One region of the Streptomyces sp. NPDC088785 genome, then DNA from elsewhere that is predicted to be linked to it. Evidence: riboswitches for the same ligand, from Rfam matches in the RefSeq annotation. Region 1 holds a riboswitch; the other holds the start of a gene.
The links. Region 1 has a riboswitch for glycine ahead of gcvP (aminomethyl-transferring glycine dehydrogenase). Riboswitches for the same ligand answer to the same signal wherever they lie in the genome.
Positions count from the first base shown of each region.

Region 2: another riboswitch for glycine. It lies ahead of gcvT (glycine cleavage system aminomethyltransferase GcvT); the one in region 1 lies ahead of gcvP (aminomethyl-transferring glycine dehydrogenase).

Region 1 is NZ_JBIVKH010000009.1:5,240-19,851, reverse strand. It holds gene ACIP5K_RS23495 (CPBP family intramembrane glutamic endopeptidase) at 1-700, opposite strand, end outside; gene ACIP5K_RS23490 (substrate-binding domain-containing protein) at 879-2,651, shown strand; gene ACIP5K_RS23485 (glutamate-cysteine ligase family protein) at 2,652-4,172, opposite strand; gene ACIP5K_RS23480 (hypothetical protein) at 4,702-5,292, shown strand; gene ACIP5K_RS23475 (DUF5999 family protein) at 5,647-5,844, shown strand; gene gcvP (aminomethyl-transferring glycine dehydrogenase) at 5,918-8,806, opposite strand; glycine riboswitch at 8,996-9,092, opposite strand; gene ACIP5K_RS23465 (PRC-barrel domain-containing protein) at 9,207-9,584, shown strand; gene ACIP5K_RS23460 (DNA polymerase IV) at 9,603-10,988, opposite strand; gene ACIP5K_RS23455 (MerR family transcriptional regulator) at 11,034-11,654, opposite strand; gene ACIP5K_RS23450 (bifunctional nuclease family protein) at 11,859-12,332, opposite strand; gene ACIP5K_RS23445 (MerR family transcriptional regulator) at 12,419-13,153, opposite strand; gene ACIP5K_RS23440 (FHA domain-containing protein) at 13,181-14,125, opposite strand; gene ACIP5K_RS23435 (DUF881 domain-containing protein) at 14,208-14,612, opposite strand, start outside.
Region 2 is NZ_JBIVKH010000020.1:84,734-99,345, forward strand. It holds gene ACIP5K_RS33985 (M1 family metallopeptidase) at 1-678, opposite strand, end outside; gene ACIP5K_RS33990 (dipeptide ABC transporter ATP-binding protein) at 870-2,387, opposite strand; gene ACIP5K_RS33995 (ABC transporter ATP-binding protein) at 2,414-3,511, opposite strand; gene ACIP5K_RS34000 (ABC transporter permease) at 3,508-4,509, opposite strand; gene ACIP5K_RS34005 (ABC transporter substrate-binding protein) at 4,633-6,402, opposite strand; gene ACIP5K_RS34010 (ABC transporter permease) at 6,510-7,514, opposite strand; gene ACIP5K_RS34015 (enhanced serine sensitivity protein SseB C-terminal domain-containing protein) at 7,953-8,753, opposite strand; gene ACIP5K_RS34020 (enhanced serine sensitivity protein SseB) at 8,896-9,711, opposite strand; gene ACIP5K_RS34025 (AAA family ATPase) at 9,803-10,477, opposite strand; glycine riboswitch at 10,583-10,679, shown strand; gene gcvT (glycine cleavage system aminomethyltransferase GcvT) at 10,815-11,942, shown strand; gene gcvH (glycine cleavage system protein GcvH) at 12,010-12,387, shown strand; gene glyA (serine hydroxymethyltransferase) at 12,395-13,672, shown strand; gene ACIP5K_RS34045 (L-serine ammonia-lyase) at 13,814-14,612, shown strand, end outside.

The DNA of each region.
Region 1 (14,612 bases):
GGTACAGACAGGCGAAGACGACGCCCATCGCCAGGTTGCCGAAGAAGCCGCCGATACCCTGGTACAGGTGGTACGAGCCGCGCAGGACGGACGACGCGACGAGGGCCGTGCCCGGCGTCCAGCCCAACTGCCCGAGCCTGCGCAGCAGATAGCCGACCACGATGACCTCCTCCAGCACGGCGTTCTGCGCCGCCGAGAGGATCAGCACCGGATACTTCCACCACACGTCGGGCAGCGCCTCCGGCACCACCGTGAGGTTGAACCCGAGCCCGCGCGCCGCCAGATAGAAGGCGATCCCGCAACTGCCGATCACGGCGGCGATCGCGGCGCCGCGCACCGCGTCGAACCCCGGCCGCGTACGGTCGAAGCCGAGCGTGCGCAGACTCCCGCCCTCCCTCAGCAGCAGATGCGCGACGAGCGCGACGGGCACGAGCGCGCTGGCGATCCCGAACAACTGCCACGCCAGATCCAGCCATGGTCGCCCGGGAGCCGCCGAAGCGTTGAGGGTCGCCGCCTGATCCTTCAGACCCCCCGGTTTGGTGACCGATCCGACAAAGCTGATCAGCGCGGACACGCCACTCGCACCGAGCGAAAGCCCCAGAACGAGCAGCGTCTCGTCCCGTAGGAATCGCTGTGAAAGCCGCTCGCCGGGAAAAGATCCGGCCACTGACCCTGCCTCCACCTGTACACCTGCCTTCAGTTGTGTATTCCCGCCTCATGCCTCACGCCGCCCCGCTAGGGTCTCGAATGCAGGTACGAAGATCGCGCGCGACAGGCCGAGGGGGACGGGGCGCCGCAGTCCGGCGAACCGCTCCCCTCTCTTGCTTCACCGCTTATATCGCAACTGCCTTCACGGCTCAGGGAGGGGCTCCAACGTCATGGGACGTCACAGCAGCATGCCCGACGAACACGGGACGGCCACGGCCGACCGCCGGCCGCGAGCACGCGGCCGGACGGTGGCGATCGCGACGGCCCTGGTCCTCGTCGTCGCGGCGGGCACGGCCGTGGCCCTCCGCGGCGACCTGATCCACCTCGGCGGCTCCTGTGGAAAGACGGTCCGTCTCAGCGTGGCCGCCTCCCCCGACATCGCCCCGGCGCTGCGCGCCGCGGCCACCCACGCCAAGGACGAGGAGGTGACCTCGGACGGCGCCTGCCTCGACGTGGCCGTCTCGGCCCGCGACTCGTACAAGGTCGCCGACGGCCTGCGCTCCGGCGGGGGCGGGGAGGACTTCCAGGCCTGGGTGCCGGACGCGGAGCTGTGGGTCAAGCGCGTCGAGCAGAACGACAAGGCGACGAGCGTGTCGACGACCGGCACGGTCGCCACGTCACCGATCGGCGTGGGCATGGTCCCCGCGGCCGCCAAGACCTTCGGCTTCCCCGCCAAGAAGTACAGCTGGACGGAGCTGGCGGGCGCCGCGTTCCAGGAGAACAAGCTCCGGCTGGGCGCCGCCGATCCGGCGCGCAGCGCCACGGGACTGCTCGCCCTCACCAAGCTCGCGGCGGCCTCGGCCGAGTCCGGCGACGACGGCACCCAGGCCGCCGCCATGGCGAAGATCCTCTCCCATCGCACATCCGACAGCGACGGGCAGCTGATGGACACGGTCGCCCGCGACGACTCCGGCACCGAGAGCGGCAACCCCAAGCGCAACGAGGCGCTGGTCCTCTCCGAGCAGGCCGCCTTCGCGCACAACGCCGAGGCGGACGACTCCGCGGACCTCGACCTCTTCTACCCCAAGGACGGCTCGCCGGCGCTGACCTACCCCTTCACCCTGGTCGACGAGGCCTCGCTGAGCACCGAGGAGAGCCGCGCCGCGGTCCGCTTCATGACGCTGCTCAACACCACCGAGGGACACCGGATCCTGAGCAGGTACGGGTTCCGCAGCGAGGACGACACGGCCGTGAAGTCCGTCGCCGAGGGCGCCGGCGGACGCGCGCCGCAGCCGTACGCCGAGGCCGCCGGCGAACCGGCGACGGACGAGCAGCTGGAACAGACCCTCGGCATGTGGACGATCACGGTGCAGAGCGCCCGCGTCCTGGTGGTCGTGGACGCCTCCGGCTCGATGGCGAACCCGGCGCCGGGCCGCGACGAGTCCCGGATGGAGGTGACCAAGGCGTCGATGCTGGCGGCCCTGTCCACCTCCTTCACCGACGAGGACGACATCGGCCTGTGGGAGTTCGCGACCAAGCTCGACGGCGACCGCGACTTCAAGAAGCTCGTGCCGACCGCCCGCCTCGGCGACCGCAGCGGCTCCGGCACCCAGCGCGAGCGCCTGTCCGCCGCGTTCGCCGCGCTCCAGCCGGTCCCCGACGGCGCGACGGGTCTGTACGACACGACGCTCGCCGCCTACAAGGACGCGAAGGCGACGTACAAGAAGGGCAAGTTCAACGCCGTGGTCGTGGTGACCGACGGCGTGAACGAGGACCCGGGCTCGATCTCCCGCAGCAGCCTGCTCCAGCAGTTGCAGTCGCTGACCGACGCGGAGCGGCCGGTGCCCCTCATCGCGATCGCCGTCGGCCCCCACACCGACAAGGACGAGATCGAGCAGATCGCCGAGGCCACCGGCGGCTCGGGCCACCAGGTCCGCGACCCCGCCGACATCCAGCAGGTCATCCTCAAGGCCATCATGGAGGCGGGGGCGCGGACCAACTGATCACCGCAGCGGCACGGCGGGCTCGGGCAGCCCCACGGGCCAGGTGTGGACCGGATCGCCGATGTGCATCAGCTCGGCGTACCGGCGGGTGGTCGCCGCGAGCGCCGCGTCCCGGTCCAGCCCGCTCTCCAGGGCGCGGTGGTAGGTCGCGGCCTGCCACTGCGCCCCGTTGGTCCGCCGGACGCAGCGCTCCTCGATGACCCCGAGGTAGAAGTCCCGGTCGGCGGGTTCGACCCCCCAGGCGTCGAGCCCGGCCGCGGCGAGGGGCAGCAGTTCGTCCCGTACGAGCGTCACGGCCGGGATCTCCTCGGTGCCGCCGAACCGGCCCCGGCGCGGCCACTCCAGCCGGGCCTCGATCCCGTACCGGCAGGCGGTGTCGAAGTTGCGGGACGCCGCCTCGAAGGGGAGCCGCGACCACACGGGCCGCGCGTCCTCGGCCAGCGCCCGTACGACGCCGTAGTAGAAGGCCGCGTTGGCGATGACGTCGGTGACGGTGGGACCGGCCGGCAGCACCCGGTTCTCCACCCGCAGGTGCGGCACCCCGTCGGCGACCCCGTACACCGGCCGGTTCCACCGGTACACGGTGCCGTTGTGCAGCACGAGTTCGGCGAGGCTCGGCGTCCCGCCCTTCTCGACGACCTCCAGCGGCTGTTCGTCGTCGATGAGCGGCAGCAGCGGCGGGAAGTACCGCAGGTTCTCCTCGAACAGGTCGTACGCCGAATCGATCCACCGCTCCCCGAACCAGGTCCGCGGGCGCACCCCCTGCGCGACGAGTTCCGGCGGCCGGGTGTCCGTCGACTGCTGGAACAGGGGTGGCCGCGACTCCCGCCACAGCTCGCGCCCGAACAGGAACGGCGAATTGGCACCGAGTGCGATCTGCACCCCGGCGACGGCCTGCGCCGCGTTCCACACGTCGGCGAAACGCCCCGGCGTGACCTGGAGGTGCAGCTGCACCGAGGTGCACGCCGCCTCCGGGGCGATCGAGGCCGAGGTGCAGGTCAGCCGCTCCACACCGTCGATGTCGAGGGCGAACTCCTCGCCCCGCGCGGCGACGATCTGGTCGTTGAGCAGGGTGTAGCGGTCGACGTCCGAGAGGTTCGCGGACACCAGGTCCTCCGCGCCCAGCGTCGGCAGAATGCCGATCATCACGATTCCCGCGGCGACCTCGTTGGCTTTGCGGTGCGCATATCCGAGGCCGGTCCGCAGCTCCTCCGCCAGCTGGTCGAGCACCCGGCCACCGAGCCGGTGGGGCGCGATATTCACTTCGAGATTGAACATCGCGAGTTCCGTCTGGAAATCGCGGCTCGCGATCCTCTCCAGTACTTCCGCATTCATCATTCTCGGCATGCCGTCGGGCCCGGCGAGATTCAGCTCGATCTCCAGACCCATGAGATTCTTGGGCCGGTCGAACCGCTTCTCGTCCAGCAGCCTCTGGAGCCCCTCGAGACACTCACGGTGCTTGTCCCGGTAGCGCCGCCGGTCCGTCGGATCGACCGAACCCGCAACGACCTTCTCCCCCATGGAAGTGTCCCTCCTCGCACGGGCAGCCCGACCATCCGGCCGCATGTCACGGTGGATGATGCCCAGGCGATGTGATCGATAACGCCCCGCGCGGGCCCGCGGAGCAGTACGCTCCACGCAGTTACCCCGAGGCACATTCCTTAGGCATGCGGCCGTTCGCAGATTCATCGGGCAGGGGTCTGGTGAAAAACGCCGACGAGAACCGGCCGACCGCTCGACGGAAAGATACCGAGGTCACGAGCGGATCGCTCGCAGGAACCACGGGATATACCCGCAAAATATCTCGGAATCTCCGGCCGATTAAGCCCTTGCCGTTACCACGGGGTCTGGTAGCCGAAACATCGAGTGAACATACGTCGTATAAACTCCGCGACGAGACAGAGTATGGGCGCCCGTGGCCGATGCCCCCGCCCTCTCTGGCCCGCCCCGCACCTTCTGTGTACTCACGTGCCCCCAGCAGCAGACAGCGCCGTCCGCTCTCCCGCACCGCCCTCGCACCATGTGCCTGTCGAATGAGAGGCGACCCACCATGCCGCTGCATGTCCCTCCGGCTCCCGCGCCCGCCCTGCGCAGCGTTCTCACGGCCCTCGGTTCCCCCACCGCCGTCCGTGAGGCCCGTACCCCGTCACTGCGTGCCGCCCAGGGGCCCGCGAGCCCCGAACTGCCGCTTCCCGTCCATGTCCTGGACCGCATCGGCGAGACCACCGGTCCCTCGCACGCCCGGCTCACCGGCTGGCGCTTCCTGATCCGCTGCGGGGAGCGGGCGGTGGCCGCGGCCGACACCATGCTCACCCCCGACGGCTGGGCCTTCTCGCACTTCTTCGAGGGCCCCTACATCACGTCCACCGAGCACGCCCTGCGCCAGGCCGAGACCCTGCCCAAGCACTACCAGCCCCGGCTGCTCTCGGTGCCCGAGCTGTACATGCTCACCCTGTGGCTGCACGGGGACCACACCGCCGACCCGGCGACCGGTCATCCGGCGGCCGACGACATCCTCGTACCGCTCGCGCCGGCCCCGCCCGGCATCGCGGCCCACCGACCGCACCGCGTGGCCGAGTTGCTGCCGGTGCTCAGCCTGCGGCTGACGCCCGCGCGAGCCGCCACGACCCTGCTCGCCTGACCCGTGCGCGGACCTGTGCCCCGCGTCGCCGCCGTCCGGACGCGGGGCACAGTGCTGCCCACCCGCCCGCCCCGGGCGGACTAGCCCCATCCGGCCACCCCGAACCACCCGAAGGGACAGTGCCGTTGAGCTGAACCGTCCGCACGGGTGACGCGTCTCCAACCTGTGAGGACCGCTGCAACGAAATCCCTGCGGAACGACGCCCGCAGGGCAACACTGGGTTCCGACCAAAGGAAAACGGGGGCGGCCATGAACAAGCCTTCACGCCGCAGCACAGCGAGCACGACCAGCACGACCCGTGCGACCAGCACGGCCCTCCTCATCGAGACCACTACGCAGCGAAAGAACCCCTCCATGTGCCAGCACCAGTCACCGTGCCCGACAGCGGACTCCCCCGACCGGGAAGCCGCACTCCCAGTGGCCCACCACCCGGAGCAGGGCTGGAGCCTGCTGTGCAACGGCGTCCTCCTCTTCGAGGACACCGGTGAACTGCTGCCCAACGGCACGGTGATCGCCCCGCACCGCCCCCTGACGGTGGTGACGGCGGCCTAGAGCCGCACCAGGGGCGCGAGGGGGAACCGCGCGACCGGCCACCGACGACGGCCGGCCGCGCCGTTCTGCGGACTCACCCCTCGTAGGCGTCCATGGGCGGGCAGGAGCACACCAGGTTCCGGTCACCGAACGCCTGGTCGATCCGCCGCACCGGCGGCCAGTACTTGTCGGCGGCCGACACCCCGGCCGGGAAGACAGCCTCTTCCCGGCTGTACGCGTGCGCCCACTCCCCGCCGAGCATCCCGGCCGTGTGCGGAGCGTTCCGCAGCGGGTTGTCGTCGGCCGGCCACTCGCCCGTGGCGACCCGCTCGACCTCGCCGCGAATCGCGATCATCGCGTCGCAGAACCGGTCGAGCTCGATGAGGTCCTCGCTCTCGGTCGGCTCGATCATCAGCGTCCCGGCGACCGGGAACGACATGGTCGGCGCGTGGAACCCGTAGTCGATGAGCCGCTTGGCGATGTCGTCGACGCTGACCCCGGTGGCCTTGCTGATCGGCCGCAGGTCGATGATGCACTCGTGCGCGACGAGCCCGCCCGGGCCGGTGTACAGCACCGGGAAGTGCGGTTCGAGCCGCTTGGCGATGTAGTTCGCCGACAGCACCGCCACCTGGGTGGCGCGCTTCAGCCCCTCGCCGCCCATGAGCCGCACGTACGCCCAGGAGATCGGCAGGATCCCGGCGGAGCCCCACGGCGCGGCGGAGATCGGCCCGACGCCCGTCTCGGGACCGGCGCTCGGCTGCAACGGGTGGTTCGGCAGGTACGGCGCCAGGTGCGCCCGCACACCGACCGGCCCGACACCCGGGCCGCCGCCGCCGTGCGGGATGCAGAAGGTCTTGTGCAGGTTCAGGTGCGAGACGTCGCCGCCGAAGTGCCCCGGCTTGGCGAGCCCCACCAGCGCGTTGAGGTTGGCGCCGTCGACGTAGACCTGGCCGCCGGCGTCGTGCACGGCGGCGCAGATGTCCGCGACGTGCTCCTCGAACACCCCGTGCGTCGACGGGTACGTGATCATGAGCACGGCCAGCTGGTCCGCGTACTGCTCGATCTTGGCGCGCAGGTCCTCGACGTCGATCTCGCCGTCGTCGGCGGTCTTCACGACGACGACCTTCATGCCGGCCATGACGGCGCTGGCCGCGTTGGTGCCGTGCGCCGAGGACGGGATCAGGCAGACGGTGCGCTGGTCGTCGCCGTTGGCCCGGTGGTAGCCGCGGACGGCGAGCAGCCCGGCGAGTTCGCCCTGCGACCCGGCGTTCGGCTGGAGGGACACCTTGTCGTAGCCGGTGACCTCGGCGAGCCGCTCCTCCAGCTCACGGATGAGCGTGAGGTAGCCCTGGGCCTGCTCGGCGGGCGCGAAGGGGTGCAGCTGACCGAACTCGGGCCAGGTGACCGGCTCCATCTCGGTCGTGGCGTTGAGCTTCATCGTGCAGGAGCCGAGCGGGATCATGCCGCGGTCCAGCGCGTAGTCACGGTCGGCGAGCCGGCGCAGGTAGCGCAGCATCGCCGTCTCCGAGCGGTACTGGTGGAAGACCGGGTGGCTCAGGTACTCGTCGCCGCGCAGCAGGGCGTCCGGCAGCGCGTCCCCGGTCGCGGCGTCCAGCGCCTCGATGTCGGGGCGGTCGACGCCGAAGGCCTCCCACACGATGCCCAGCTGGGCCCGGGTGGTGGTCTCGTCGCAGGCGACCGAGACGTGGTCGGCGTCGACGAGCCGCAGGTTCACCCCGTTCTCCCGGGCCGCGCCCACCACGGCGGCGGCGCGCCCGGGCACCCGCACGGTCACCGTGTCGAAGTACGCCTCGTGGACGACCTCGGCGCCGCCCGCCGTGAGACCGGCGGCCAGCAGCGTGGCGTAGCGGTGGGTGCGCCCGGCGATGGACCGCAGTCCGTCGGGCCCGTGGTAGACGGCGTACATGCCGGCCATGACGGCGAGCAGCACCTGCGCGGTGCAGATGTTGCTGGTCGCCTTCTCGCGGCGGATGTGCTGCTCGCGCGTCTGGAGGGCGAGCCGGTACGCCTTGTTGCCGTCGGCGTCGACGGAGACGCCCACGAGCCGGCCCGGCAGCGAGCGGGCGAACTTCTCGCGGACGGCCATGTAGCCGGCGTGCGGCCCGCCGAAGCCCATCGGGACGCCGAACCGCTGCGTGGTGCCGATGGCGATGTCGGCACCCAGCTCGCCGGGCGAGGTCAGCAGGGTGAGGGCGAGCAGGTCGGCGGCGACGGTGACGACGGCGCCCAGTGCGTGCGCCTGGTCGACGACGGGCTTGATGTCCCGCACGGCGCCGGAGGCTCCCGGGTACTGCACGAGCACACCGACGACTCCGCGCTCGGCGACCTCGCTCGGGATCCCCGCGCTCAGGTCGGCGACGACGATCTCGACGCCGGTCGGCTCGGCCCGGGTCCGGATGACGGCCGTGGTCTGCGGCAGCGCGTCGGCGTCGACGACGTACACGCCGTTCTTGACCTTGCCGATGCGCCGGGACAGCGCCATGGCCTCGGCGGCGGCCGTGCCCTCGTCGAGCAGCGAGGCGCCGGAGGTGGGCAGCCCGGTCAGCTCGGCGACCATGGTCTGGAAGTTGAGCAGCGCCTCCAGGCGGCCCTGCGAGATCTCCGGCTGGTACGGCGTGTAGGCCGTGTAGCAGGAGGGGTTCTCCATGACGTTGCGCAGGATGACGGGCGGCGTGAAGGTCCCGTAGTAGCCGAGGCCGATCATGGAACCGAGGACCTGGTTGCGGTCGGCGAGCGAGCGCAGCTCGGCCAGCACCTCGGCCTCGGTGCGGGCCTCCGGCAGCTCCAGGGCGTCGGCGCTCCTGATCACGTCCGGCACCGCGGCCGCCGTCAGCTCGTCGAGCGAGCCGTAGCCGACCTGCGCGAGCATCTTGGCCCGAGCGGCGTCGTCGGGACCGATGTGACGCTGTTCGAAGGGGATTCCCTGCTCCAGCTGCGCGAGCGGAATGCGGTGGGCGGTCATGGGCGGAGGCCTCCTGGTCAGCACGACCTGCGAGGGGCACCAAGGCGCTGGTGCCCGGACGGCCTCCCCCTCTGTCATCTCAACCTGAGAGCTTCACCGGCCGCCCCGCCCGATCACGGAAGGGAGCACACCGGCTTTCACCGTCGGTGAGGGCGGGCACCGTGCACCCGCCCTGCTTTCCAGAGTGACCTCGTCCGTGCGGTACAGGGGCCTGAGAGATTCCGGGGAGGATTTGCTCCTTCGGCGTCCTCCGACGGCAGTCGGTGGACTCTCCCGCACGGGGTCAGCAGCCACTCGCCAGCGTACCAGCGGCGACTTGGCCGTCACCCTCGAGTGGCCACCTTCCTCAATGTGCTCTTTCGTAGTGCTTACAGACGAGTTGCGACCAGCTGGAGGGCCCGTGCAGACCGACATCGATCCGCGCAACCTGATCGGCCGCAAGGCACTCGACCGCAACGGGACGAAGATCGGCACCATCGACGAGGTGTACCTCGACGACGCCACGGGCGTTCCGGAGTGGGCGGCCATACGGACCGGCCTGTTCAGCCGGGACGCCTTCGTCCCCCTGGAGCCGAGCGATCTGGTCGACGGCACCCTGCGGGTCCCCTTCGACCGCTCCCTGATCAAGGACGCACCCGACTTCGGCGTGGGCCGCCACCTCTCCCCCGAGCAGGAACTCCAGCTGTACCACCACTACGGCCTGGACATCACCGCCCCCGCGGACCCGGACGTCGCCTTCGGCCGCATCGCGGGCTCCCCGGACCCCGACCCCACCTGAGCCCGGCGCGAAGCCCCCTCAGGTCCCGACGGGGACCTCCACCAGCGGCAGCGGCTCGGCGGCCTCCAGCGACGGATCGTCGACGGCGAACGTCCGCACCCGCCCCGGCACGACCGAGTAGGGCGTCTCGAACCGCACGGTGACCCGCCCGACCCCGCTCCCCTGCACCCAGCCGTGCCCGAACTCGGCGTGCCGCACGTCGTGCCCCGCCATCCAGCGCCGGGCGACGGCCTCCTCGGCGGCGCCCTCGGCCGGCCCCCCGCCCCCGGCGGTCTCGGGCTCGGCACGTGCCGCCGTCGCGGCCACCGCCTCCTCCTCCGCGGCCGCCGCGGCCGCGGCCTGCGCGAACAGGTCCTCCTGCGTGAAGTCGGCGAGCCCGGTCACCCCGACACCGAGCAGCCGCACGCCGCCCGTGGTGTCCACGCCCTCCAGGAGCCGGGCCGCCGCCTCCCGCACCACCCCCGGGTCGTCGGTCGGCCCGCGCAGCGTCTCGGACCGGGTCAGGGTCGAGAAGTCGTACCGCCGCACCTTGAGCACCACGGTCCGCCCCGAGCGCCCCGCGGCCCGCAGCCGCTCCACGCACCGGTCGGCGAGCCGCTGCACCTCCGTGCGGACCCGCACCCGGTCGTGGATGTCCACGTCGTACGTGTCCTCGACCGACACGGACTTGGAGTCCCGCTCGGCGACGACGGGCCGCTCGTCCCGGGCGAGCGCCATGGCGTACAGATGGCTGCCGTGGGACTTCCCCAGCATCCGCACCAGCTCGTCCTCGCCCGCCTCGGCGATCTCCTCGACGGTGTGGATCCCGGCCCGGCGCAGGTGGTCCCCGGTGGCCGGGCCGACGCCGGGCAGGATCCGTACGGACTTCGGCCCGAGCAGCTCGCGCTCGGTCCCCGGCGGTATCAGCAGCAGCCCGTCCGGCTTGGCCTCCTCGGAGGCGATCTTGGCCAGCATCTTGGACACGGCGAGGCCCACGGACCCGCTCAGTCCGGTCACCCTTCGGATGTCCTCGCGCAGACGCTGCCCCACGGCCTCCGCAGAGGACGCGTCCCAGGCCCTCTCACCGGCCTCCAGATCGACGAACGCCTCGTCGAGGCTCAGGGGCTCCACGAGCGGCGAAAGCTCCCGCAGGAGGGCCATCACCTGCTCGCTGACATCCCGGTACAGCCGGAACCTCGGCACGAGGTACGCCGCGTTCGGCGCGAGCCGCCGCGCCTGCCCCATCGGCATGGCGGAGTGCACCCCGAGCACGCGCGCCTCGTACGACGCGGTGGCCACGACCCCGCGCGGCCCGAGCCCGCCCACGACCACGGCCTTCCCGCGCAGGCTGGGCTTCGCCGCCTGCTCCGCGGAGGCGTAGAAGGCATCCATGTCGAGATGCAGAATCGTCGGTGCGGTCCTCACCCCTCCGATGCTGCCCTACGCCACTGACAACGCGGCCGCGCCACGTCACACGGCCCGGTTGCGCCGCCTCGCGAGTTCGTCCGCGGGGTTGGGCCTGACGACGCTCTCGCCGGTGTCCACGCGCTCCCCGTGCAGCTGGGACAGCGCGCCCTCCACGTCCCGCCAGACGACCCCCACGGCGATGCCGAAGATCCCCTGTCCGCCCTGGAGCAGATCGTGGACCTCGGCCGACGACGTGCACTCGTACACGGTGGCGCCGTCGCTCATCAGGGTCATGCGCTCCAGGTCCCGGAACCCCCGCTCCCGCAGGTGCTGCACCGCGGTCCGGATGTTCTGCAAAGAGACCCCCGTGTCCAGGAACCGCTTCACGACCTTCAGGACGACCACGTCCCGGAAGCTGTAGAGCCGCTGGGTGCCCGACCCGTAGGCGGGCCGCACACTGGGCTCGACCAGGCCGGTCCTGGCCCAGTAGTCGAGCTGCCGATAGGTGATGCCGGCCGCCGCGCACGCGGTCGGTCCCCGGTATCCGACCTGCTCGGACGTCGCGTCGCCGTCCGCCCCCGCCGCCACAGGCACCGCCTGCGGACGCTGCGGTGTGTGATCGGCCGCGCTGCCGTGAAACGAGTACGGACCGCCCGTCGCCGTACCGTCGCCGCTGCTTCTCACGCCGACCTCCTCTTATGACCTGCCTTCTCGACGGTAGGCAGTCACTGGGGGTGCGTCAACGAACGCCACACTCGCCACGCCGAGTGATAATCACCCTAAGAGTGGTTTCCCGTACCCCACCGCGGGGAAAGGCTAGCCGAATGTGCCGAGGCGGCCGCCACCAGGCGACCGCCTCCCGTCACGACACGCGGGCATATCCACCGGTCATTGACTGTTCGTCCCGAAATCCTCGGGCGAGATCTGGTCGAGGAACTCGCGGAACTTCTCCACCTCGTCCTCCTGCTCGTCCGGAATCGCGATCCCGGCGTCGTCCAGCACCCCGTCACTGCCGAAGATCGGCGTGCCGGTGCGCAACGCGAGCGCTATGGCGTCGGACGGGCGGGCGCTGACCTCCACGCCGCTCGCGAACACCAGCTCCGCGTAGAAGACGCCTTCCCGCAGGTCCGTGATGCGTACTTCCGTGAGTTCCTGCCCGACCGCCTCCAGCACGTCCTTGAACAGGTCGTGCGTCAGCGGACGCGCGGGGGCCATGCCCTGCTGTGCGAAGGCGATGGCCGTCGCCTCCCCCGGTCCGATCCAGATGGGGAGGTAGCGGTCGCCTCCCACTTCACGCAGGAGCACGATCGGCTGGTTGGAGGGCATTTCGACCCGGACACCTACGACGTCGAGCTCGTTCACACAGCAACCCTAGGACGTGCCCGGCAGGTTTGGGTAGTCGGGCATGCGCCGCATGCCGGGCCGGCGCCGCTCACCCGCCCCTGTGATCAGGGAAGACGCACCCCGAGAGCGGTCTGCACAAGGGCCGCGTGCAGCTTCACCGTGAGTCCCGCGAGCTCCGTGGCGCGCGCCTGCGCGAGCGTCCGGGTCTGCGGGTTGCGGTGCACCTTCAGGGGGGCGACGACGGAGTCCACCAGGCCCGCCTCACGGTCCGCGGCGGCCCGCATGACCCGCAGGTGGCGCGGCCCGATACCGAACCGGCCCAGCTCGCCGACCAGCTCGGCCACCAGCACCGACGAGGCGTCGTAGCCCCCGTCGGGCAGCGGGGCGATGAGCCCGTAGGACTCCCACTCGCCGAGCTCCGCCTCATCGATCCCGGCGGCGGCGAGCAGCTCGTCCCGCCCGACGCGCGCGGCGGTCGGGACGTCACCGCCCTCGTCCGCGGCCGCGTCGCCGGACCGGCCCGCGGCGGGCACGGTCAGCGGCTCGCCCCGCTCCAGGGCGTCGAGCTGCTCCTTGATGACCTTCAGCGGCAGGTAGTGGTCCCGCTGCATCCGCAGGACGTGGCCGAGTCGCTCGACGTCTTCCGGGCTGAACTTGCGGTAGCCCGAGGGCGTCCGCTGCGGCTCGATGAGACCCTCCGACTCCAGGAAGCGAATCTTGGAGATCGTGACTTCGGGGAACTCGTCGCGCAGCACGTTCAGCACGGTGCCGATGCTCATCAGCCGACTGTCCGCGGTGGCGGTGCCGCTGCCGGCACCACCCCTCGGTGTGTGAAGCATGGACCTTCCTGACGGTTCGCTGGTGGGTCAGATACCTCGCTGGGTCGCCGCGTAGAAGACCAGCCGGTATTTGCCGATCTGCACCTCGTCGCCGTTGTTCAGCGTCACCGAGTCGATGCGCTCACGGTTCACGTACGTGCCGTTGAGGCTGCCGACGTCGGACACGGTGAACGAGCCGTCCTGGAGACGACGGAACTCCACGTGGCGGCGCGAGACGGTCACGTCGTCCAGGAAGATGTCGCTCTGCGGGTGACGGCCCGCCGTGGTCAGCTCGCCGTCGAGGAGGAAGCGGCTGCCCGAGTTCGGGCCGCGCCGCACCACCAGGAGCGCCGAGCCGAGCGGCAGCGCGTCCACCGCGGCCTGCGCCTCGGGCGACAGGGTCGGGAGCTGCGTCTGGCCGGTGGCCTCGGGGTCGTACGACTCGAGACCGGAGATGGAGATCGTGGAGGTGGTCTCCGACGGCCCCTCCGCCGCCACGCCGCCCCGCAACGGCGCACCGCAGTTGGAGCAGAACCGGCTGTTCTCGCCGTTCCGGTTCCCGCACCTCTGACACACCAGAGCAGACATGGACGGATCCTCCTGCCGCGGCTGCCCCGCGGGGGCTTGGGACGCGTACGGGCCAGGGCCAAACCCTCCACCCGAGCTTGAGGGCGACGGTTCTCCGAAACCTATGCGGCCGGAACCGGCAGGGTCAACAGACGACGCGCCCTGTCCGCCCGAATTGTCTCCACCGACCTGGTCCCGGAACAGCGGGCGCTCGCCCACCTGCGTCTCCGGCACGTCTCCCTGGCGCGACGCACGGTGACGACCATCCTCACGTGCGCTCTTGCCGAACAACTTCGCAAACAACTTCACGGGCGATTCCCCTTGACCGAAACAGACCCGCCCGTGGGGCAGGACGAACCCTGACTGCACACATCGGCGTACATCACGAACACGGACATCCTCACAACGTCCGTATCCGCCAAACAGTTTCCACCACGCACCCCGCCTACGGTGCGCCGACCCCCCGCAACCTCATGCCCTCGCACTACATCCCCCATGCACGCGTGCCTCACTGCGAGGACGACCGAGCGTAATCAGGCTGTCGCGCCGCTCGCAAGGCATCCACGACGATCTTCTCCGAACGGCTCACGTCCACGGTGGCCTGCTCCTTCTCCAGCGTCTGCACGACACCTCCGGGGATGTTGAGGGCCGGTTCGAGGTCCTGCGGCTTGCCGATGACCTTGAAGGTGTACGGCTGAGTGATCTTGTGTCCATCGACGCTGACCCCCTTACCTCCGGTTCCGTCCGTCAGGTACGTGTTGGCCACCACGCGTACCCCGTTCACCTGGATCGCCTCGGCGCCCGCGGCCCGCAGTTCCTGGATCGCGTCGAGCAGCATGTCGGCCTCGACGGCGCCCTTCGGGTCCCTGACGGTCATCGTGATCCCCGGGCCCTGGGCCGCGACGGTGCCCGC
Region 2 (14,612 bases), on a different contig from region 1:
GGCGAGGTAGGTCGCCATCGGCCGCGACTCGCGCCAGTGGTGGACGGTCCGGGTGCCCTTGTCGGTGTCGTACGTGGCGACGAGCCGCCCGTTCGAGACACCGGTCAGACCCTTGGGGGCCTTGATGCGGATGTCGTACGTCGCCTTGTCGGAGGGGTGGTCGCTGGAGGGGAACCAGGTGGAGGCGGCGTTCGGCTCGCAGGCGACGAAGACGCCGTCGGCGGTCTTCATCCAGCCGTAGTCGGAGCCGAAGACGATGGGGCCGCTGAGGGGTTCGGGGACGCCGTTGTAGGTGACGGTCGTGGTGAAGCCGTGGCCCTTGCGCAGCGGGGTGCGCGGGGTGACGACGAGTTCGTCGCCGGTGCGGGTGAAGTCCGCGCGTCTGCCGTTCACCTCGATCCGGGTGACCGTGAGCTTCTGTAGGTCGAGGTCGAAGGAGGAGAGGTTCTGGGTGGCGCGCGCGGTGAGGGTCGTACGGCCGTCGAGGCGGTCGGTGTCGGGGCTGTAGGCGACGTCCAGGTCGTAGTGGAGGGCGTCGAAGCCGCCGTTGCCGAGCTCGGGGAAGTACGGGTCGCCGATGCCGGCCGAGCCCGGGGTGGGGGCCGGGGCGGCGGCGATCAGGGTGAAGGAGGCGGCCGCGACGGTGAGCGCGGCCAGTTTTGCCGAACGGGAGAGCATGTGGGCGTCCCTTCGAGCGTGATCCTGTGTGCCGGACACGGGAACTCTGCCGCTCAAGGGTGGGCGTGTACATGCTCTTTCTGGGCTATGTACACGCTGCCCGACCCAGCCCGGACGTCCCGCCGCGGGCGCGGGGGAACGGCGCGACCGGCCACGGCGAGAGCCGCGGCCGGTCACGACCGGGCCGACCGCTACACGCCCTCCGGGCCCTTCGCCGTCTCCGGCCCTTTCGCCGTCTCCGGACCCTTCGCCGTCTCCGGACCCTTCGCCGTCTCCGGACCCTTCGGGGTATCCGGGCCCGTCGCGGTCTCCGGGCCCGTCGCGGTCTCCGGACCCGTCGCGGTCTCCGGACCCGTCGCGGTCTCCGGACCCGTCGCGGTCTCCGGTGCCTCCGTGGTCTCCGAAGCCTCCGGGGCTTCCGTGACCACCGGGCTCACCGGGGTCTCCGGGGTCTCCGGGCTCTCCGGACTCACCGGGCTCACCGGCGCCTCCGAAGCCTGCGCGGACGGCTCAGGGGCCACCCCCGCCGACGCCCCCGACGACACCGACGCCGACGCCGAAGGCGAAGGCGACGTCTCGGTGGCGACGGCGTCCGCCGGCGGCGGCACCGTCACCACGCTGATCGCCTCCTTGGCCACGGAGAGCAGCTGGGTGTCCTCGGGCGCCTGGTCGGGCGCGTTCTCCGGGTGGTGGCAGGCCACCTGGTGGCCGGACGCGAGCCGGAGCAGCGGCGGCTCCTTCGTCGCGCACACCTGCGTCGCCTTCCAGCAGCGCGTGTGGAAGCGGCAGCCGGTGGGCGGGTCGATCGGGGACGGGACGTCGCCGCGCAGCAGGATCCGCTCGCTCTTGACGCCGCGCCGCCGCGGGTCGGGCACCGGCACCGCGGACAGCAGCGCCTTGGTGTAGGGGTGCATCGGCGTCGTGTAGAGATCGGCGCGGTCCGCCAGCTCCACGATCTTGCCGAGGTACATCACCGCGATCCGGTCCGAGACGTGCCGGATGACCGAGAGGTCGTGCGCGATGATCACATACGTCAGGCCGAGCTCGCTCTGGAGGTCGTCCAGCAGGTTGACGACCTGGGCCTGGATGGAGACGTCGAGCGCCGAGACCGGCTCGTCCGCCACGACCAGCTTCGGCCGCAGGGCGAGCGCGCGGGCGATGCCGATGCGCTGGCGCTGGCCGCCGGAGAACTCGTGCGGGTAGCGGTTGTAGTGCTCGGGGTTGAGCCCGACGCGCTCCAGCAGCTCCTGCACCGTCTTGCGCACGCCGCCCTCGGGCTTGACGCCCTGGAGCTTGAACGGGGTGCCGACGATCGTGCCGATGTTGTGGCGCGGGTTCAGCGAGGAGTACGGGTCCTGGAAGATCATCTGCACGTCGCGGCGCAGCGGCCGCATGCCGCCGGTGCCGAGGTGCGTGATGTCCCGGCCCTCGAACTCGACGCGGCCCGAGGTCGGTTCGAGCAGCCGCGTGATGAGCCGGCCCATCGTCGACTTGCCGCAGCCGGACTCGCCGACGACGCCCAGGGTCTCCCCCGCGCGGACGTCGAAGCTGAGCCCGTCGACCGCCTGGACGGCGGCGACCTGCCGCTTGAGCAGGCCCTTCTTGATCGGGAAGTGCTTGACGAGGTTCTCGACCTTGAGCAGCGGTTCACCGGGCGCCGGGTCCGCGGAGGTCTGGAGCGAGCCGGCCGGCTGCTGGGGGATCGTCATCTCGGTCTCGGGTCCTTTGGCGTCCGTCACAGCTTCGGCGCAATCTCTTCGGTCCAGATCCGTTCCCGCTCCCCCGCCGACATGTGGCAGGCGGAGTAGTGGCCGGAGCCGACCTCGCGCAGTTCGGGGCGCTCGGTGCGGGTGATGTTGTCCTTGGGGACGTCCGCGTACGGGCAGCGCGGGTTGAAGGCGCAGCCGCCCGGCAGGTTGATCAGGCTGGGCGGAGAGCCCTTGACCGGCGTGAGGCGCTCGGTCTGCTCCCGGTCGATGCGCGGCATCGAGCCCAGCAGGCCCCAGGTGTAGGGGTGCTGCGGTTCGGTGAAGACCTGGGTGGCGCTGCCGCGCTCCACGCACCGGCCGCCGTACATGACGAGCAGTTCGTCGGCCATCTCCGCGACGACCCCGAGATCGTGCGTGATCATGATGACCGCGGAGCCGAACTCCTTCTGGAGGTCCCGGATCAGGTCGAGGATCTGCGCCTGCACGGTCACGTCGAGGGCCGTGGTCGGCTCGTCGGCGATCAGCAGTTCGGGGTTATTCACCAGCGCCATGGCGATCATCGCGCGCTGGCGCATGCCGCCGGAGAACTCGTGCGGGTAGGCGTCGACCCGCTTGTCGGGCTGCGGGATGCCGACCCGGTCGAGCATCTCGATCGCCCGCTTGCGCGCGGTCTTCTTGTCGACCTTGTGGTGGACCCGGTACGCCTCCACGATCTGCTTGCCGATCGTGTAATACGGGTGCAGCGCGGAGAGCGGGTCCTGGAAGATCATCGCCATGTCGCGGCCGCGCAGCCGGCGGACGGCGTCCTGGTCGCCGGAGAGCAGCTCGGTGCCGTCCAGCCAGATCTCGCCGCTGATCTGCGCCTTGCGCCGGCCGTACTGGCCCGCGGTGTGCAGGCCCATGATGCCGAGGGACGTGACGGACTTGCCCGATCCGGACTCGCCGACGATGCCGAGGGTGCGGCCCTTCTCCAGGGTGAAGGAGAGGCCGTCGACGGACTTGACCACGCCGTCGTCGGTCGGGAAGTGCACCTTGAGGTCGCGGACCTCCAGGAAGGCGCGGGGTGCTCCGGAGGCGGTGACGGGTTCGCCGACCGCCGCTCCGGTCTTGTGCAGGTCGGTCATCCCAGCCTCACTCGCGGGTCGATGACGGCGTAGAGAAGGTCCACGACGAGGTTGGCGACGGCGATCGCGAGGGCCGCGAACAGCGTCACGCCGAGGATCACGGGCAGGTCCTTGTTGCTGATGGCCTGGACCGCTTCGAGACCGAGACCGGGCAGGTTGAACGTGGACTCGGTGAGCACGGCGCCGCCGAGCAGCACCCCGAGGTCGAGTCCGAAGACGGTGAGGATCGGGGTCATCGCCGAGCGCAGCGCGTGCCGGGTGATGACGGCGGACTCGCCGAGGCCCTTGGCGCGCGCGGTGCGGATGTAGTCCTCGCCGAGGATCTCCAGCATGGTGGCGCGGGTGAGTCTCGCGTACATCGCGGCGTTGAGGAAGGCGAGCACGATCCACGGCAGGATCAGCGTCTGGAGCCAGGTGCCGATCGAGTCGTCCGTGGACAGCGAGTCGGCGATGTGCACCCAGCCGAGGCTGTGCACGAAGATGCCCATCGCGACCATGCCGGTGAAGAAGACGGGGAGCGAGACGCCGCCGAGGGCGGTGGTCATCGCGGCGCGGTCCCAGAAGGTGCCGCGCTTGAGGGCGGAGGTGACACCGGTGGCGACACCGCCGACCAGCCACAGGACGCAGGCGCCGAGCGCCAGCGCGCCGGTGATGGGCGCGTCCTGCTTGAGGGTGTTCCAGACGGGCTCCTCCGTGCGGAAGGAGTATCCGAAGCAGGGGGCGGGGCAGTGGGTGATGTCCGCGCCGTTGGTGTAGTCGCGGCCGAGCGGGATGCCCCGGACGAAGTCCCAGAACTGCACCAGGAGCGGGTCGTTGAGGCCCAGCTTGATGCGGATGCCGTCCAGCGCCTCGGGGCTGGTGGCCTTGCCGGCGAAGAGGACGGCGACGTCCTGACCCGCCCATTTGGGCAGCATGAAGAAGATGGTGAAGGTCGCGAACAACACGATCAGCACCATGATGACGACGGCGAACAGGCGCCGGATGAGATAAGCAAGCACTGTGCGCGGCCCGGCGGCGGGGACCCGTTCGGGGTCCCCGCCGCCGAGGCCATCACCTGCCCTTCGGACTGGCGGGTTTCGACGGCATGAGCGGGATCAGCTCATCGACCGGAAGGACTACGACTACTTGTTGACGCCGAGCATCACGTAGTCGTAGCGACCGCTGTAGGCCGCGGACGAGTACACGTTGGTCAGGCGGGTGCTGCGCCACGAGATGTTCTTCTCGTAGATGAACGGCATCCAGTAGGCCTGGTCCAGGATCTCGTGGTCCAGGTCGGTGTAGAGCTGCTTCGCCTTCGCCAGGTCGGTGGTGCCGATGGCGTCGTCGAAGAGCTTGTCGACCTTCTTGTCCTTGATCTGCGACTCGTTGTAGTTACCGGTCGGGAAGATGAAGCGGCTGTCGAACAGCGGCTGCGCGTAACCCTGGCCGGAGTTGAAGTCGGGGCCCCAGCCGCTCATCGTCATGCCGTAGCCACGGGACTTGACGACCTTCGGCGAGCCGGTGATCGAGGACGACTGGGCGCCGTCGATCGAGTCGATGGTCAGCTTGATGCCGACCTTGCCGAGCGAGGCCTGGAGCGCCTCGGCGGCGTCGACCTCACCCGGGTTGTTGCTGCGGGCGGAGATCTTGGTGGAGAAGCCGCTCGGCTTGCCGCACTGCTTCAGCGCGTCCTTGGCCTTGGCGACGTCCGGCTTGCCCTTGCGGGCGAGGATGCCGTACGGGTCGTAGTCGCTGTAGCCCGGGATGGACTTGGGGAAGGTGGAGTTGGCGATCTCGCCACCGGCCACCTTGCCGCCGCGCGACTGCTGGATGCTGGCGAAGTCGGTGCCGTAGAAGACGGCCTTGCGGCACTCGACGTTGTCCAGCGGCTTGGTGGCGGTGACCAGGGCCACGTAGCGCACGAAGGACGTCTGGATGTTGTCGACGTTGGCGCGGTGGTCCTGGACCGCCGAGACGCGGCCGGACTGGGTCATGCCGGTGCCGTTGACGTCGACGTCGTAGTCGCCGGACATCAGGCGCTTGTCGTTCTCCTCCAGGTTCGAGGAGATGGTGACCGTGATCTTGTTCGGCAGGGCCGGGCGGAGCGGGTCGGACGACTTCTTCCAGGCCGTGTTGCGCACCAGCGTCAGGCTCTTGCCCGCGTTGTAGCTCTGGATCTTGTACGGGCCCGACGACACCGGCTTCTGGGTGTACTTCGCGGCGGTGTCCTTGGCCTGCGGCACCGGGGCGCCGGTCGGCATGGCGAGCATCTGCTCGAAGTCGCCGTTGGCCTTGGGCAGGTGGAAGACGATGGTCTGGTCGTCGGGCGTCTCGATCGCCTTCAGGCCCAGCTTGTCCTTCGACTTGTCCTTGTACGGGCCCTTGTACGCGCCCTTGGGGTCGAGGGTGGAGCGCAGGTAGCCGGGGCCGCCGGTGATGACGTCGGTGGCCCAGATGCGCTCGATGCCGTACTTGACGTCCTTGGAGGTCAGCTTGGAGCCGTCCTCCCAGGTCAGGCCGTCACGCAGCTTGTACGTGTAGGTCTTGCCGTCGTCCGAGACGGTGGCGGGCGCGGTGGCGAGGTCGCCGACCAGCTTGTTGGAGCCGTTGCCCGGCTTGGTGTCGTAGGTGACCAGGGTGCGGGTGTAGTACCGCATGAAGTCCCAGGTCATGCCGTAGTACGTGCGCTGCGGGTCCAGGGAGTCGAAGTCCTGCTTGCCGACGAACTTCAGCGTCCCGCCCTTCTTGGCGGACGTGTTGACGACCTTGTTCAGCGCGGCGTTGAAGCCGGGCGCCTTGGCGCCGTCCTTGCTGTCGCCGTCGCCGCCACCGCACGCCGTAGTGGCCGCCAGCGCCCCGACGACGAGGGCCGCGCACGCGGCGAGCCGTCGCTTGGGAATACCTGTGGGCATTTTCTCGTATCCTCCGAGATCGCGGTCCGGGCAAGTCGCCGGGGAACCAGTGGGGTGCGCCGCCTGACGGTGCGACAGGGGCCTTGGGAAAGAAGGCTGTTGAGGACCTAGCGGGTGCCCTTGGGGTCGAGCGCGTCGCGCAGCCCGTCCCCGAAGAGGTTGAACGCGAGGACGGTGACGAAGATCGTGACACCGGGGAAGACCATGAACATCGGGTCGTGCTCGTACGTCGCGAGCGCGTCGCGGAGCATCCCGCCCCAGGAGGCGGTCGGCGGTCGCACACCCGCGCCGAGGAAGCTGAGGGCGGCCTCGGTGAGGATGTTGGTGGGGATCATCAGCGTCATGTAGACGACGATCGGGGCCACCAGGTTGGGCAGCAGCTCGCGCAGCAGGATGTGCCGGCTGCCGCCGCCGAGCGAGCGGGCCGCCTCCACGTACTCCCGCTCGCGCAGCGAGAGGGTCTGGCCCCGGACGATGCGGCCGACGTAGGGCCAGCCGAAGAAGCCGATGACCAGGACGAGGATGGCGACGCGGACGCCGGTTCCGGTCAGACCGAGGAGGTCGTCGGGGAGCACGGAGACCAGCGAGATGATGAAGAGCAGCTGCGGGAAGGCGAGCAGCACGTCCATGACGCGGCTGATGACCGAGTCGACCCAGCCGCCGAAGTAGCCCGCGACGACGCCGAAGACCGTGCCGAGCACGACGGCGACGATCGCCGCGAGGAACGCGACGAGCAGCGAGATCCGGGCGCCGTAGACGATCCGGCTGAAGACGTCGCGGCCCTTGTTGGGCTCGACGCCGAACAGGTAGTCGCCGCTGACGCCGCCCAGTGAACCGGTGGGCAGGTTCGTCAGCGGGTCGAGCTTGTCCTGGTGGAAGTCGTTGGGCGGGTGGCCCAGCAGACCGACGATGAGCGGGGCGAAGACCGCGACCAGGATCAGGACGACGACAACGATGCCACCGGCCAGGGCCACCTTGTCCCGCTTGAGGCGGTTCCAGGCGATCTGCTTCAGCGACCGCCCTTCGACCTTGCCGCCTGACTGGCTCGCGGCAGCGTCGACCGACGCGGTCGGCTCCGCCTCCGCGGTCGTGTCGTGCAATGGTGCCGTCATCGTGGCAGGGACCCCTCTCAACCGGCGGTGACCGGCCCACACTTGCCGCTGGTGGCGGCGTGATTCAGTCCGTCGTTCTCGGGGGGCTCGTACACAAGGCCGAACCCCTTGGAGCGGGAGTCTTCAACCTGCGTGCGATCTGTTGCCAGACTTGACGGGGAAAGGATGCCTAAACGTGATGCTGTCTGGGAGGTTCCGTTATCCGGACGGCGGTCAACGACGGTCGGACAGTGGGCAGTTGGGGCGGAAGGGGCGACAGGTCGGACATTGGGCCCAGGAGGGTGCTTCTCTCCCCCAACCCGTCTCTTCCCGAAATGACCGCTGCACACGCGGAGTTGAGGATGATCTGAGGTTCGCGCGGCGCCCCGGGCCCGACCGGCCGGATCAGCCGCACCCGCCGGAACAGCGGGAACAGCCGGAGCAGCCGGAGCAGCCGGATCAGTAGGACGCGCCGTACGGCGGCGGGTAGCCGTATCCGCCGCCTGCCTGCGCGACGGGGGCCGCGTGGGCCTCGCGGTCGTAGAACGGCCGGGCGTTCGCCCGCAGCCACATCGCCACCGGGTCGTACCCGTCGGACATGGCGACGGTGGACACCGGCAGGCCGTCCGGCACCGCCGTGATGGACTGCTGCATCATCGCGCGTACGGAGTCCACGGACGCGGGCGACGTGTCGTACACATCGAGGCCGATGGCGAGATACGGCGCGCCGAGCGCGGGCTGCACCCAGGCGCGGCGCAGGGCGCGCACGGCGGTCGTGCGGTGCGCGTTCTGCGCGAGGACCGCGTAGAACTGCGGCAGCTCGATGGTCGGCTCGGACAGCCGCAGCGGGCCGGCCGGCTGCCGGTCGAGGCCGCCCGCGATCCGGCGCAGATCGAGCCAGGGGATACCGACGCCGCCGCCCGGCGCGTGCGGGTTGAGCCAGAGGCCGTAGTGGTCGGGGTAGAGGGTGCGGGCCGCGTCGACGCCGCCGACCACCTCGTAGGCCCGGGACCAGCCGGAGGCGGAGAGCTCCTGCGCGGAGGTGACACAGGGGGCGTAGCCGAAGCCGTCGACCTCCATGTTCCCGTACTGGGCGTCGGGGGAGCCGGCCTGGCCGTGCCAGAGCAGCATCCAGACCTGGCCCGCCGCGGGGTCGGCGAGTGCCTTCAGCAGCGCCTCGTACGCGTCGTAGCGCCCGGGGGTCACCTGGCGCAGCATGTGCTCGACCTGTCCGGCCGCGGCCGTGCCCGACGCGCTCACCCGTAACCGCCCCTTCGTGGACCTCTGCCGGTCCGTGATTCGCCGATCCGCCCGATCGACCCGACCGGGAGGCGCGACACCGCCCGGTCAGGTCATGAAACCAGCTTAAGCGGCGTTACTGACACCGACTTGACGGACGGTGTCACACCTCTCGTGCATAGAACGGGCGAACCTGGACGCGCAGCCAGTCGGCGACCGGGTCCCGGGTGACGTCGAGGAAGACGAGATTCACCGGCCAGGCCACCGGGGCCCGGCCCAGCGCGCGGCCGAGCGCGTCCAGCGGGACGTCCCGCGCCGGGCCCTCCCACGCGGTCAGCTCCACGCCGATGAACAGCGAGGGGGCGCCGTCCTCGACGACGGCCAGGCAGCGGCGGGCCGTGCGCACGGCGCCGGTCGCGTCGAACTCCTCGCGCACCGCCGTCAGGAAGTCGACCGGGTCGTCCTGCCAGTCCGGCTCGGACAGCACCACGCGGCCGCCGCTCGACGGTCCGTCCAGCGGGGTGCGCCCGCCGCGGGCCAGCTCGGCGACGGCCGGGGGCGGGAGCGGCACGCCGATCGTCCCGTCCGGGTTCACGGCGAGCCCGACCTGTGGCGGCAGGCCACGCGCGAACTCCACGGCCGGGGCCACCGTGCAGTCCATCCGGCCGCCGGTGACCCGCATGAACTCGTGCTCCGAGCTGAAGACCGGGACGTAGGCCTGGCCCTCGATCTCGAAGGAGGGCAGGTCGAGGTCGCGGCTGGCGGGGCCGCCGCCCCGGGGCAGCGGGATCCACAGGTGGCTGCGGCCGAGCACCTCGACGATGCGGCCGCCGCCCTCGGGGCGGCCGAGCGCCGCCGAGAGGACTTCCTCCAGCTCGTTCGCGGGCCAGCCGTGCTGCGGCTGGGGGTGGCCGTGCGCGCCGCCCTCGTACCGCGCGTCGCGCTCGTGCCCCTGCTCCGGGATGCCCGGCGTGTCCATAGCTGCGTTCACCCTCTGTTCCGCCCCTGCCGTGTCGTCCGGGCCGACGATAACCCGTTCGGCGGTACCGCCGGGGGCCTCGGCCGCGGGCTCAGCGCTCCAGGAACGTGATGCCGCCGAGGGCGTCGGACGCCGCGCGGTCGAGGAGGACCGCCGACTCGACGCCGGCCGGGAGGTCTCCGGCCGCCGTCGACGTGACGAGGGCGGTCACCGCCCTGCGGTGCCGGGCGAAGGCGTAGCGGGAGACCCCGCGGCCGCGGTCGCGCTGGCCCTCGAGCGCCAGGTCCGCCGGCACGTCGAGCAGGATCAGGTGGACGGCCGCGCCGCGCCGCCCGGCCGTCCGCGTCACCCAGCGGCGCACCCAGGCCTGGGTGCCGCAGTCGTGCACGACGACGCTGGCGCCGGAGCGCATGGCGCGGCGCAGGCCCGCGTAGTGCGCGAGGCGGACCAGCGGCCGGTACAGGGCGTACGGCACCCAGCGCGGCACCCGGGCCGCCCAGCGGTCCCGGGCGTCCTGGGAGTCGATCCGCACCACCGTGACCACGCGCCGCATCAGCGTGGACTTCCCGCTGCCCGGCAGCCCCGACAGCACGACCAGGTCCCCCGCCGCGAACCCGATCCGGCGCGGGGTGCGGCCGCCGCGCCCGCGCAGGTCCCGCACCGAGCGCTGGCGGGGAACGCGCACCCCCGCCACCGCCCCCGCCGTGGTCGCGTACGCCCCCGCCCACTCCTTGTGCACCGTGATCGTCCTCCCCGCTCCGGTCACGCCACTTCCTGCCCGCCAAGTGTAAAGAGTAGGTAATGCCCTCCGGTCTGTTTCCCCGTTCCCCCGGCATGCAATGATGTGCGCGCCAACTGCATACAGGCCGCTTGAATCCGCGCGGGAGAGTTCCGGGCACACGCTGTCCGGGCGCCGAAGGAGCAAGTCCCTCCCTTGAATCTCTCAGGCCCCGAACCGCGCGGGCGAGGCACATCTGAAAAGCGGGCCGCCCGTCTCGTACGGCGGCCCCACCCAAGGTGCAAGCCCCTCGGGGCGAACCTCTCAGGTTCCGATGACAGATGGGGAGGACACTTCGCCATCGCCGTCATGCCCTGGAGCAGCAATGAGCCCTACGCCTTCCCGCCTGACCGCACTTGACGCCCTGCACCGCTCGCTCGGCGCCACGATGACCGACTTCGCGGGCTGGGACATGCCCCTGCGCTACGGCAGCGAGCGCGACGAGCACACCGCCGTGCGCACGCGCGCCGGGCTCTTCGACCTCTCCCACATGGGCGAGATCACCGTCACCGGCCCGCAGGCCGTGGACCTGCTCAACCACGCGCTCGTCGGCAACATCGGCTCCGTCGGCGCCGGCCGCGCCCGCTACACGATGATCTGCCGTGCGGACGGCGGCATCCTCGACGACCTGATCGTCTACCGCCTCGGCGACACCACCTACCTGGTCGTGGCGAACGCGGGCAACGCGCAGACCGTCCTCGACGCGCTGACCGAGCGCGCCGCCGGCTTCGACGCCGAGGTCCGCGACGACCGGGACGCCTACGCGCTGCTCGCGGTGCAGGGCCCGCACTCCCCCGCCATCGTGAAGTCCGTCACGGACGCCGACCTGGACGGCCTCAAGTACTACGCCGGTCTGCCCGGCACCGTCGCGGGCGTCGAGGCGCTCATCGCGCGCACCGGCTACACCGGCGAGGACGGCTTCGAGCTGTTCGTCGCCCCCGCCGACGCGGAGAAGCTGTGGCAGGCGCTGACCGCGGCCGGCGCGGAGTACGGGCTGGTCCCCTGCGGCCTGTCCTGCCGGGACACGCTGCGCCTGGAGGCGGGCATGCCGCTGTACGGGCACGAGCTGACCACGGAGCTGACCCCCTTCGACGCCGGTCTCGGCCGCGTCGTGAAGTTCGACAAGACGTCCCACGGCGACGACTTCGTCGGGCACGACGCGCTGGTCGCCGCCGCCGAGCGGGCCGAGACCTCCCCGCCGCGCAGGCTGGTCGGGCTGATCGCCGAGGGCCGCCGCGTCCCGCGCGCCGGCATGCCCGTGGTCCGCGACGGACAGGTGATCGGCGAGGTCACCTCCGGCGCCCCGTCGCCGACGCTCGGCAGGCCGATCGCCATGGCGTACGTGGACGCCGCGCACGCCGGCCCCGGCACGCCGGGCGTGGGGGTCGACGTCCGCGGCACCCACGAGCCCTACGAGGTCGTGGCCCTGCCGTTCTACAAGCGCCAGAAGTGACACCCGTACCCCCGGCGCCGTCCCCCTCCGTCACCAGCACCTTCCCGCGTACAGGAGAATTCGCATCATGAGCAACCCCCAGCACCTGCGTTACAGCAAGGAGCACGAGTGGCTGTCGGCCGTCGAGGACGGCGTGGCGACGGTCGGCATCACCGAGCACGCGGCCAACGCCCTCGGTGACATCGTGTTCGTCCAGCTTCCCGAGGTCGGCGGCACCATCACGGCGGGCGAGACCTGCGGTGAGCTGGAGTCCACCAAGTCGGTCTCCGACCTGTACTCCCCCGTGACCGGTGAGGTCGTCGAGGCCAACCAGGACGTCGTCGACGACCCGGCGCTCGTGAACTCGGAGCCCTTCGAGGGCGGCTGGCTGTTCAAGGTCCGTATCGCGGAGGAGCCGAAGGACCTGCTCTCCGCCGACGAGTACACCGAGTTCTCCGGGAGCTGACACCCTCATGTCCGACACCTCTGACAAGTCCGCGCTCAACGAGTCGCTGCACGCCCTCGACCCCGAGGTCGCCGAGGCCGTCGACGCCGAGCTCAAGCGGCAGCAGTCGACCCTGGAAATGATCGCGTCGGAGAACTTCGCCCCCGTCGCCGTCATGGAGGCGCAGGGCTCGGTCCTCACCAACAAGTACGCGGAGGGCTACCCCGGCCGCCGCTACTACGGCGGCTGCGAGCACGTCGACGTCACCGAGCAGATCGCGATCGACCGCGTCAAGGCGCTGTTCGGCGCCGAGTACGCCAACGTGCAGCCGCACTCGGGCGCCTCCGCGAACCAGGCCGCACTGTTCGCCATCGCCCAGCCCGGCGACACGATCCTCGGCCTGGACCTGGCGCACGGCGGCCACCTCACCCACGGCATGCGCCTGAACTTCTCCGGCAAGCAGTTCGACGTGGTCGCCTACCACGTGGACGACGCCGGCCTGGTCGACATGGCCGAGGTCGAGCGCCTCGCCAAGGAGCACCGCCCGAAGGTCATCATCGCGGGCTGGTCGGCGTACCCGCGCCAGCTGGACTTCGCCGAGTTCCGGCGCATCGCCGACGAGGTCGAGGCGTACCTGTGGGTCGACATGGCGCACTTCGCCGGCCTGGTCGCCGCGGGGCTGCACCCGAACCCGGTGCCCTACGCCGACGTCGTCACCTCCACGACGCACAAGACGCTCGGCGGCCCGCGCGGCGGCATCATCCTCGCCCGCAACAAGGACTTCGCGAAGAAGCTGAACTCGGCGGTCTTCCCGGGCTTCCAGGGCGGCCCCCTGGAGCACGTGATCGCGGCCAAGGCCGTCTCCTTCAAGGTCGCGGCGAGCGAGGGCTTCAAGGAGCGCCAGCAGCGCACGATCGAGGGCGCCCGGATCCTCGCCGAGCGGCTGACCTCGCAGGACGCCCGCGCCCACGGCGTGAACGTGGCCTCCGGCGGCACGGACGTGCACCTGGTCCTCGTCGACCTGCGCGACTCCGAGCTGGACGGGCGGCAGGCCGAGGACCGGCTGCACGAGGTCGGCATCACGGTCAACCGCAACGCGGTCCCGAACGACCCGCGCCCGCCGATGGTCACCTCCGGCCTGCGCATCGGCACGCCGGCGCTGGCCACCCGCGGCTTCGACGCCGACGACTTCCGCGAGGTCGCCGACGTGATCGCCGAGACCCTCAAGCCGTCCTACGACGCCGAGGCGCTGAAGGCCCGGGTGACCGCACTCGCGGAGAAGCACCCCCTGTACCCCGGCCTGTAGTCGTTCCGTACGCTTTGTGGCGTACGGATTTTCGGGGCACCCCGCACACTGGACAGTGCGTGGGGTGCCCCGTGTCACGTCACCGCACGTCCCGCTTGTCCGGCAGACAACGGCGTCTACCACCATCATTGGAGTCCTACCGTGGCCATCTCGGTCTTCGACCTGTTCTCGATCGGCATCGGCCCGTCCAGCTCCCACACGGTCGGCCCGATGCGCGCGGCCCGCATGTTCGCGCGCCGCCTCAAGAACGAGGGGCTGCTGGCCCACGCCGCCTCCATACGCGCCGAGCTGTACGGCTCGCTGGGCGCGACCGGCCACGGCCACGGCACCCCGAAGGCGGTGCTGCTCGGCCTGGAGGGCGAGTCCCCGCGCACCGTCGACGTGGAACACGCCGACCAGCGCGTCGAGGAGATCAGGGCGTCCGGCCGGCTCCAGGTCCTCGGCGCGCACGAGATCGCCTTCGCCTACGACGACGACCTGGTCCTGCACCGCCGCAAGGCGCTGCCGTACCACGCGAACGGCATGAGCCTGTGGGCGTACGACGCCGACGGCAAGGAGCTGCTCACCAGGACGTACTACTCGGTGGGCGGCGGTTTCGTGGTGGACGAGTCCGTGCTGCCCCAGGAGGGCGCCGGGGGCGAGAACCCGATCGTCCCGGACGACACGGTCCTGAAGTACCCCTTCCGCACCGGCGACGAGCTGCTGCGCCTGACCCGCGAGACCGGCCTGTCGATCCCGGCGCTGATGCTGGAGAACGAGAAGGCGTGGCGCACCGAGGACGAGATCCGCGCGGGCCTGCTGGAGCTCTGGCGGGTCATGCAGGCCTGCGTGTCGCGCGGCATGGCCCGCGAGGGCATCCTGCCGGGCGGCCTGAAGGTCCGCCGCCGGGCCGCGGGATCGGCCCGCAAGCTGCGCGCCGAGGGCGATCCGCTGGCCCACT